4 regions of the Streptomyces sp. NPDC088746 genome follow, and region 4 is predicted to be linked to each of the others. Evidence: riboswitches for the same ligand, from Rfam matches in the RefSeq annotation. Region 4 holds a riboswitch; each other region holds the start of a gene.

Region 1 (2,186 bases), on a different contig from region 4:
GCCCTGTACGCCAAGGCGGCGGCCGACATGCTCCTCGCCGCCGAGCCCGGCGGTGACGCCGCCCGGGACCGGGCCCCGCACCCCGGGGACCTCTCCGACCCGTACTTCCTGGGCCGGCTCCTCACCTCGGTCCAGGACATCTGGTTCGCCCGGGCCAGGACCCGCGCGCTGCGGGCGCCCGAAGCCGACACCCTCGGCCGGTGGAACGCGGCCTCCGGCCCCGCCCTGCGCGGGGTCGAGGCCTACGCGTACCGGCAGGCCGCCGAGGCCTACGCGGAGGCCCGCGCGACGCTGCCCGACGGGGCGGCCAGGGACCGGCTCGGGGAGCTGGAGCGGCTGTTCGCCCTAGAATGGGTGTCACGCAACAGCGGTGACCTGCTGGCCGCCGGCCTCCTGAGCGCCTCTCAGGTGGACGCCCTGCCGGAGGCCGTGGAGGAGCTCCTCACGGCCGTCGCCGCGCACGCCCCGGAGCTGGCCGACTCCTTCGCGCTGCCGGAGGCACTCCTCGCCGACTGGCCGATCGCCGGACCCGGCTACGCGGACGCGTACGACGACCCCGGGGGCCCGTGGAACACGCGCCCGGCGGGCGCCCGATGAGCGCCGGAAGCAAGGGGCGGGCTGCCTGTTGCCGCCTGGGCGAGCACCTGGAGATCCTGGGACTGCGCGCCGTCCTGCTCGCCTACTGGGGCACCACGTCCGTGCTCGCCCGCCGCGGCGGGAAGCCGCAGGACGACGGCGGCGAATCGGTTCGCCCCAAGGGCTGACCCGCCCGACGGCCGGCCGGTACGGAGGGGGAGAAGCCCCCGCCGTACCGGCGACGGCCCCCGAGGCCGCCGGCGCGCCGCGTGATAGCTTGCAGACGCCAGTCACACTCCACGTGGAGTCAGGGAATCCGGTGAGAATCCGGAGCTGACGCGCAGCGGTGAGGGGGACGGGCGGGGCCACAGCCACTGGGAAACCCTCGGGTGCACCGGGAAGGCGCCTCGTCCGGACGAACCCGAGTCCGAAGACCTGCTGGCAACCGCTTCCGCACCGGGAGCGGAACTCCGTACGGGCTCCGCGCATGAGCCCAGAGAATGCCGAGGACTCCGTGCCGCCCATAGCCAGCACCGCACGCCGAACAGCCCTGCTCATCGCGGGACTTGTCGTCCTTCTGACCGCCTGCGGGGGAGGCGGAAGCACCCCTGACGGCGCAGCACGGGACGCCGCCGGCGACGGCTTCCCCGTGACCCTGAAGAACTGCGGCCGTACGGTGAGAGTCGACTCGCCACCGCGTCACGCCGTCTCCCTCAACCAGGGATCGACGGAGATCCTGCTCTCCCTGGGCCTCGCCGACAGGCTGGCCGCCACCGCGACCTGGACGGACCCGGTGATGAAGGGCCTGGAGAAGGACGAATCCACGGTGAAGCGCCTCGCCGAGAACCAGCCCTCCTCCGAGAAGGTCCTCGCCGAGGAACCCGACTTCGTCAGCGCCTCGTTCGAGTCCACCCTCGGCAAGGGCGGGGTGGCGTCCCGCGACCAGTTCGAGGAGCTCGGCGTACCGACGTACCTCGCACCCTCCGACTGCGCGGGCAAGGACAACACCGGAAGCAGCGACGGCTCCCGCTCCGAGCCCCTGACCATGGACCGCGTCTACGGCGAAGTACGCGACCTGGCCAAGGTGTTCGGCGTCCCGCAACGGGGCGAGAAGCTGGTGAAGAGCCTCCGCGGCCGCGTCGACAGGGCGACCGCGGACATCGACGCGTCCGGCACCACGATGCTCTACTGGTTCGCCAACTCCGAGGCCCCGTACCTGGCCGGGTGCTGCGGCGCCCCCGGCATCATCACCGAGGAGCTCGGCGCGAAGAACGTCTTCGACGACACGCACGAGGAATGGCCCCAGATCAACTGGGAGACCGTCGCCGACCGGAACCCCGACGTACTGGTCATCGGGGACCTGACCCGGAAGTCGCAGACGGCCGAGAGCGCGGCGAAGAAGATCGAGTTCCTGGAGTCCAACCCCGCCACGAAGAACATGGACGCCGTCCGGCACAAACGGTACGTCCTGCTGAGCGGCCAGGCGATGAATCCGACCATCCGGACCGTGGAGGGCGTGGAGCGCGTCGCGGCCGGTCTGCGCTCGTTCGGGCTCGCGGGGTGACGGAGACCGAACGCGCCCCGGAGGTACGGGCGGAGCAGCCGCCCGC
Region 2 (2,186 bases), on a different contig from region 4:
CGTCGTGCTCGTGCTGACCGTCGTCCTCAACGCGGTGAAGGCGCCGGCCGGTGTGGACGAGACCTCCCCGTCCGACTACACGGCGGACGCGGGCGACCCCGGCGTCAAGGTCGAGCTCCCGCCGGCCACGGCGGGCGCCCCCGGCGGCCACTGACCCCACAGCCGTCGCTCCGAGGCAAGACGTCCGTCCCGGCAGGGTCCTCCCTGCCGGGACGGAGTCGTGTCAGGGCCGGCCCCCGGGGCCGTCGGCCTCCGGAAACGGGGCGCGCCGCGCCCGGCGGCCGGGGCAGACTGCCGCCCATGGACGTATCGATCAGGCCGGCCCGGCCCGCTCAGTTCGCGGAGCTGGGCGAGATCACCGCGCAGGCGTATCTGGACGACGGACTCCTGGACTTCGGCGCCGACGACCCCTACCTGGAACAGCTCCGCGCGGTCGGGCGGCGGGCCGCCGAGGCCGAGGTGCTGGTCGCGCTGGACGCCGACGGCCGGTTGCTGGGCGGTGTCACCTACGTCGCGCCGGGCAGCCCGTGGGCGGACATCGCCGGGGAGGGCGAGGCCGAGTTCCGGATGCTGGCCGTCTCGCCGGAGGCCCGTGGGCGGGGCGCGGGCGAGGCGCTCGTACGGGCCTGTGTCGAGCGGGCACGGGCCGCCGAGGGCGTCTCGGGGATCGTCCTGTCGACGGCCCCGGCCATGCACGGCGCCCATCGGATATACCGCCGCCTCGGCTTCGTACGGACTCCCGAACGGGACTGGTACCCGCTGCCGGAGCTCGTGCTTCTGACCTTCCGTCTGGAGCTCTGACCCTTCACGACACAAGATGTGGGGGCTTCTTCAATCGGCAGCCCCCACATGTATGCTCGACCTCGCTGTCGCCGCAGGGGAATCCGGTGAGAATCCGGAACTGTCCCGCAACGGTGTGATCGGCGTGCTTCGCGCACCCCGAAGTCCGAAGACCTGTCGACAGTGCGCCCGGCTCGACCGAACCGGGCGCCGATACGTCCGGGCCCCGCGGAGGGCCGGTGGACGCCGTGCGCCGTGCTGCCCTTCCCCGGGCGCCGCCGTGCCCGGCTGCCCCGCTCCCGCAGGCCCTGAGCCGAGCGAGGGATAGCCCCAGTGACCATCGCGCCAGCCGACCCGGTTTCAGCCACGGAATCCGAAGGCCGCACGACCGACGCGCCCGGGACCGCACTGCTGCGGACCCTGACCGGCCTCACCGCCGATCTGCCCGACACCGACCCCGGACGGGTGGCCGCCGCCGCACTGCGCGGCCGCAACGCCCGGTCGGACGAGGCCGAGCTGCGCTCGCTGGCCACCGAGGCCGCCGCCGGCCTGATCTCCGAGGACCCCGCCTACTCCCGGCTCGCCGCCCGGCTCCTCACGCGGGCCATCGCGGACGAGGCCGCCGGCCAGGGCGCTGTCTCCTTCTCCGCGTCGGTCGCCGTCGGACACCGCGAGGGCCTGATCGCGGACCGAACGGCCGAGTTCGTCACGCTGCACGCCGCCGCCCTCGACGCGCTCGTCGACCAGGCGCTCGCCGACGGCGCCGACGACCGCTTCGGTTACTTCGGGCTGCGGACCCTGCACAGCCGGTACCTGCTGCGCCACCCGCTCACCCGCGACGTCGTCGAGACCCCGCAGCACTTCATGCTGCGCGTCGCCGCCGGGCTCGCCGAGGACACCTCCGAGCGGGCTCTGGAGGAAGTGGCCGCGCTGTACGGCCTGATGAACCGGCTCGACTACCTGCCCTCCTCCCCCACCCTCTTCAACTCGGGCACCCGCCACCCGCAGATGTCGTCCTGCTACCTGCTGGACTCGCCGCTGGACGAGCTGGACTCGATCTACGACCGCTACCACCAGGTGGCGCGCCTCTCCAAGCACGCGGGCGGCATCGGGCTCTCGTACTCCCGCGTGCGCGCCCGGGGTTCGCTCATCCGCGGCACGAACGGGCACTCCAACGGCATCGTGCCGTTCCTGAAGACGCTCGACGCCTCGGTCGCAGCGGTGAACCAGGGCGGCCGCCGCAAGGGTGCCGCGGCCGTCTACCTGGAGACGTGGCACGCGGACATCGAGGAGTTCCTGGAGCTGCGCGACAACACCGGCGAGGACCAGCGGCGTACGCACAACCTCAACCTGGCGCACTGGATCCCGGACGAGTTCATGCGCCGCGTCGACGCGGACACCGAGTG
Region 3 (2,186 bases), on a different contig from region 4:
TGGCACAGAAACCCAGGGGAACCCGGTAGGCCCGCCAGAGTTGGCGGGCGGGCACACCGGCCGGCCCCAGCAGCACGGCGACGGCGGTGAGGAGGGCCAGTGCGGCTCCGGGCCAGGGCGGCAGCGAGATCGCCAGAACCGTGAGTCCCAGACCCAGTACGGCTTTGTCCACGGGATGGCGGCGGCGCCAGCGACTGCTGTGCGCCGCCGCGTCGATCGGCAGCACGTTCGCTCAGTTCTCCCGGGCCGCGGGCTCCCCGGCGCCGGAGCCGTCCTGCTGCGTGGTCGCGCGCAGCTCGCCCTGACGGCGCCCGCGGCGCAGGCCGAAGTAGTAGGCGAGTACACCCGCGCCCAACGCGGCCTGGAGCGCGAACAGCGCCGACTCGATCTCCCCGGACGGTGGTTCGTACAGCGGGGAGAACCAGGGTTCGTATCCGGGATCGATCTCGGTGATCGCCGTCTCGGCCTGGGCGTCGGCGCCCGTGAACGGCTCCTTCTCGTCGTCGCCGAGGCCGAGGGCCAGCGGCAGGACGGCCAGCGCGGCCACGACGAGCAGCAGAAGGGCGTTGATCTTCGTGTTCTTGTTCATCGGGCCACCGCCTCGGTCTCGGCCGTCCTGGTCCGGTCCCGCCTGCCGGCGAGGAACACGCCGAGCCGGGTCAGATCACCCTTGCTGGACTGCACGAGGAGCCGCATGACCAGAACGGTCAGCAGCCCCTCGCTCACCGCCAGCGGGATCTGGGTGACCGCGAAGATGGAGCCGAACTTGCCGAGCGCGCCCAGGAAGCCGGTGCTCGGGTCCGGGAAGGCGAGCGCCAGCTGCACGCTCGTGACGCAGTACGTCGACAGGTCGGCGACGAACGCGCCGAAGAACACCCCCACCATCAGCGGCACGTCGTACCGGCGCAGCAGCCTGTAGACCGCGTACCCCGCCCAGGGCCCGACGATCGCCATCGAGAAGACGTTGGCGCCCAGCGTGGTCAGCCCGCCGTGGGCGAGCAGGAGCGCCTGGAACAGCAGGGTGATGGTGCCCAGGACCGCCATGATCGGCGGGCGGAACAGGATGGCCCCCAGCCCCGTGCCCGTGGGATGCGAGCAACTCCCGGTGACGGAGGGGATCTTCAATGCGGAAAGAACGAACGTGAAGGCCCCGGAAGCCCCCAGGAGCAGCGTGCTCTCGGGGTTCTCCCGGACTTCACGCGTGAGTGACCGGACTCCGTGGACGACGAACGGCGCGGACGCGACACCCCAGGCGATCGCGTGCGCCGGAGGCAGAAAACCCTCGGCTATGTGCATGGCTCAGCAGACCCTCTCCAGCACCTCGTGGATGGTTGAAGTGCCTTGGCCGGTCTCCTGGCTTACGGGTACCACCGCCCGAACTCCGCCTTCCCGGGTCACAAGGACCCAGTGGCTGCCCGCGAGGGCCGGAGCCGGACTTCCCGATCACAGTGGCGAGGGCCGCACCGGCATCACACCGATTTCCCGTTCACCAAGGCGTGGCGACAGTAGTGCCAGGTGGGGGACGATGACAAGCGGGCCTGAGGTCACCGAGGGCGTCCACCCGCCCGGCCGGGCGGGGCCGGTGGACGCCCGCGCCGACGGCGGCGACGGACGGCGCGGGGGGCCGCGGCGGCCACCGTCACGGCCCTTCGGCCTTGCGCGGGGCGCGGCAGGTCTGCGGGCCGGCCGTCCCGTCGGGACCCCGGGGGCCACGGGTCACAGGAGCCGCTTGCGGCCCCGGACGATGACGAAGGCCGCGACGGCCGCGGCGAGGGCGAGCATGACGCCGGCTCCGAGCCACTGCATCGTCTGCATCTGGGAGACGTCGAGATAGTCGAGGGACCAGCCGATGACGTGCTTCGACTCCAGGCAGGCGGTGTGCGCCCGGTCGTTCTCCATCTGGTCGAGGCAGGTGGTCCACTCCAGGCGGTCCCCGGAGCTGGTGAGGAAGTACGTGCCCTGTCCCTGCTGCTCAGCCTGGGCAGGCAGCTCCGGCCGTACCGCACCGGGCCCGACGCCCTTGTCGGTGCTGACCGACATGATGTGTCCCAGGCTCCGCCAGAGTTCGTCCCAGACGAACCCGATCGCCACGACGATGCCGAGCGTGACCACCATCGACACCAGCGTGCGGCGCAGGAGCAGGCCGACCGCCACGCCCACGGTGAACGTGAGCAGGGCGTAGGCCA
Region 4 (2,186 bases):
GGCGTCGGGGCGGTCGCCGTCCTCCTCGTCGCGGGCTCCGGAGCCATCTGGCTGCTGTCGCGCCGCAAGCCGGTCGACCACACCAACGTGAACGCGGAGGCCGAGCCCGCGGGCGTCGTCACCACCGCCATCTCCGCGGTCAGCCCGCCGCCCGCCGGTGCCCTCGTACCGGAGCTCAAGACCACCATCTCGGCCCCGGCCACGACGGCCGGAACCCCGGCCGACCCGGCCACGGTGTAAGGACGGATCCGCATGAACATCGACTGGGCAGCTCTCGCGTCCGTCTTCGGCGTCAGCCTCGTGGTCACCGTCGCGCTGGTCGGCCTCTTCACCCTCGGTATCACGGGCATGGCCCGGCAGACGTCGACCGCACAGGGCGGCGGCGGTGCCAACGGCCTGGTGCGCACCGGCGCGTACGCCTGCTTCGGGCTGTGCGCGGCGGCGGTCGCGTACGGGATCTATCTGATCGTCGCCTGACCGCTCCCCCGCGGACTTCCGCCCGGGCCGGACACACCACGTGTGTCCGGCCCGGTGTGCGTCTGAGCACATTGAAGCCTCGCAGGTCAACGGCAGGTTGACGGGCATTCACGGGGCATGGTGGACTGCCGGAGCCATTTAGGCCGACCGGCACACATGTGCCTGCCGGCCTTACGGCGACAGGAGAGGAAGCCGGTGCGAATCCGGCGCGGTCCCGCCACTGTCACCGGGGAGCAGCCTCCACACGGAAGTCACGGCCCGCCACCGCGGGCTGGAAGGCCGGAGGAACTGCGGATCCGGAAGCCAGGAGACTCTCGTCGCCGGTCACGTCGAACCAGGGCGCGGACCCTGAGTGAGGACATACGCCATGCCTGGCTGCCCTGCGTCGGTCGCTTCACCACCTGTCACGAAGGTCCTCCGAGGCGCGACGGCCGGCTGAGCGGTGCGAGCCGACCGCATCTTCGCGTACGGAGCCGCCGCCGGCCTGATCGGCGACCTGCTGTTCGGTGATCCCCGGCGTGGCCACCCCGTCGCCGCCTTCGGGCGTGCGGCGGCGGGCGCCGAGCGCCGCCTGTGGCGTGACCACCGCGGCTGGGGCGCCCTGCACACGCTCGTCTGCGCCGGGGGCGCCACGGGCGCCGCCGCCCTGGCGGCGCGTGCCGTCCGGAACCGTCCCGCCGCCGCCGTGGCGCTGACCGCCGCCGCCACCTGGTCCGTCGTCGGGGGCACCTCACTGGGCCGCGAGGCGCGTGCCGTCGGCGGGGCGCTGGCCGCCGGGGACATCGAGCTCGCCCGGGAGCGGCTGCCGCATCTGTGCGGCCGTGATCCGCAGGCACTGGACGGGCAGCAGATCGCCCGCGCCGTGGTGGAGTCCGTCGCCGAGAACACCTCGGACGCCGTCGTGGGGGCCCTCGTGTGGGGCGCGCTCGGCGGGGTGCCCGGGCTGGTCGCCTTCCGGGCGGTCAACACGCTCGACGCCATGGTCGGGCACAAGTCGCCCCGCTACCGGCGCTACGGCTGGGCGTCGGCCCGGCTCGACGACATCGCCGGCTGGCCCGGGGCCCGGCTCACCGCCGTGCTCGCCGTGGCCGCCGGGGGCCGCCCGCGCGAGGCGGTCCGGGCGTGGCGGGCGGACGCGGGCAGGCACCCCAGCCCCAACGCGGGCCCCGTGGAGGCCTCGTTCGCGGGGGCGCTCGGCGTACGCCTCGGCGGCACGCTCGCGTACGGCGGGCGGGTCGAGCACCGGCCGGTGCTCAACGGCGGGGCCGGCCGGGACGTGCGGGTCACGGACATCGAACGCGCGGTGCGGCTGTCGCGCCGGGTGAGTGTGCTGGCCCTCGTCGTGTGTGCGGCGGGGCGGTCGGCCATGGGACGGAGAGTCGGATGAGCGGCGGGCTGCTGGTCGCGGGGACCACTTCGGACGCGGGCAAGAGCGTCGTCACGGCGGGGATCTGCCGGTGGCTGGTGCGCCGGGGGGTGAAGGTCGCGCCGTTCAAGGCGCAGAACATGTCGCTGAACTCGTTCGTCACCCGGGAGGGGGCGGAGATCGGCCGCGCCCAGGCGATGCAGGCGCAGGCCGCCCGGGTGGAGCCGTCCGCGCTGATGAACCCGGTGCTGCTCAAGCCCGGCGGCGACCGGTCGAGCCAGGTCGTCCTGATGGGGAAGCCGGTGGGCGAGATGAGCGCCCGCGGCTACCACGGCGGTCGCCA

What was found. A riboswitch is a leader RNA that binds a small molecule or an ion and turns the genes downstream of it on or off. The one in region 4 is predicted to bind cobalamin.
Region 1: linked by a shared signal. The riboswitch ahead of ACIP63_RS15910 (ABC transporter substrate-binding protein) and the one ahead of ACIP63_RS00300 (cobalamin biosynthesis protein) in region 4 are both predicted to bind cobalamin.
Region 2: linked by a shared signal. The riboswitch ahead of ACIP63_RS12090 (ribonucleoside-diphosphate reductase subunit alpha) and the one ahead of ACIP63_RS00300 (cobalamin biosynthesis protein) in region 4 are both predicted to bind cobalamin.
Region 3: linked by a shared signal. The riboswitch ahead of ACIP63_RS35795 (energy-coupling factor ABC transporter permease) and the one ahead of ACIP63_RS00300 (cobalamin biosynthesis protein) in region 4 are both predicted to bind cobalamin.

Annotation. Positions count from the first base shown of each region.
Region 1 is NZ_JBIVLA010000003.1:309,483-311,668, reverse strand. Features, by position in the region: gene ACIP63_RS15920 (acyl-CoA dehydrogenase) at 1-597, shown strand, start outside; gene ACIP63_RS15915 (hypothetical protein) at 594-764, shown strand; cobalamin riboswitch at 847-1,034, shown strand; gene ACIP63_RS15910 (ABC transporter substrate-binding protein) at 1,064-2,140, shown strand; gene ACIP63_RS15905 (FecCD family ABC transporter permease) at 2,137-2,186, shown strand, end outside.
Region 2 is NZ_JBIVLA010000002.1:993,691-995,876, reverse strand. Features, by position in the region: gene mctP (monocarboxylate uptake permease MctP) at 1-154, shown strand, start outside; gene ACIP63_RS12095 (GNAT family N-acetyltransferase) at 301-801, shown strand; cobalamin riboswitch at 842-977, shown strand; gene ACIP63_RS12090 (ribonucleoside-diphosphate reductase subunit alpha) at 1,114-2,186, shown strand, end outside.
Region 3 is NZ_JBIVLA010000012.1:137,210-139,395, forward strand. Features, by position in the region: gene cbiQ (cobalt ECF transporter T component CbiQ) at 1-226, opposite strand, end outside; gene ACIP63_RS35790 (energy-coupling factor ABC transporter substrate-binding protein) at 233-589, opposite strand; gene ACIP63_RS35795 (energy-coupling factor ABC transporter permease) at 586-1,296, opposite strand; cobalamin riboswitch at 1,326-1,531, opposite strand; gene ACIP63_RS35800 (ABC transporter permease) at 1,717-2,186, opposite strand, start outside.
Region 4 is NZ_JBIVLA010000001.1:55,975-58,160, forward strand. Features, by position in the region: gene ACIP63_RS00290 (anion permease) at 1-240, shown strand, start outside; gene ACIP63_RS00295 (hypothetical protein) at 253-477, shown strand; cobalamin riboswitch at 662-791, shown strand; gene ACIP63_RS00300 (cobalamin biosynthesis protein) at 920-1,864, shown strand; gene ACIP63_RS00305 (cobyric acid synthase) at 1,861-2,186, shown strand, end outside.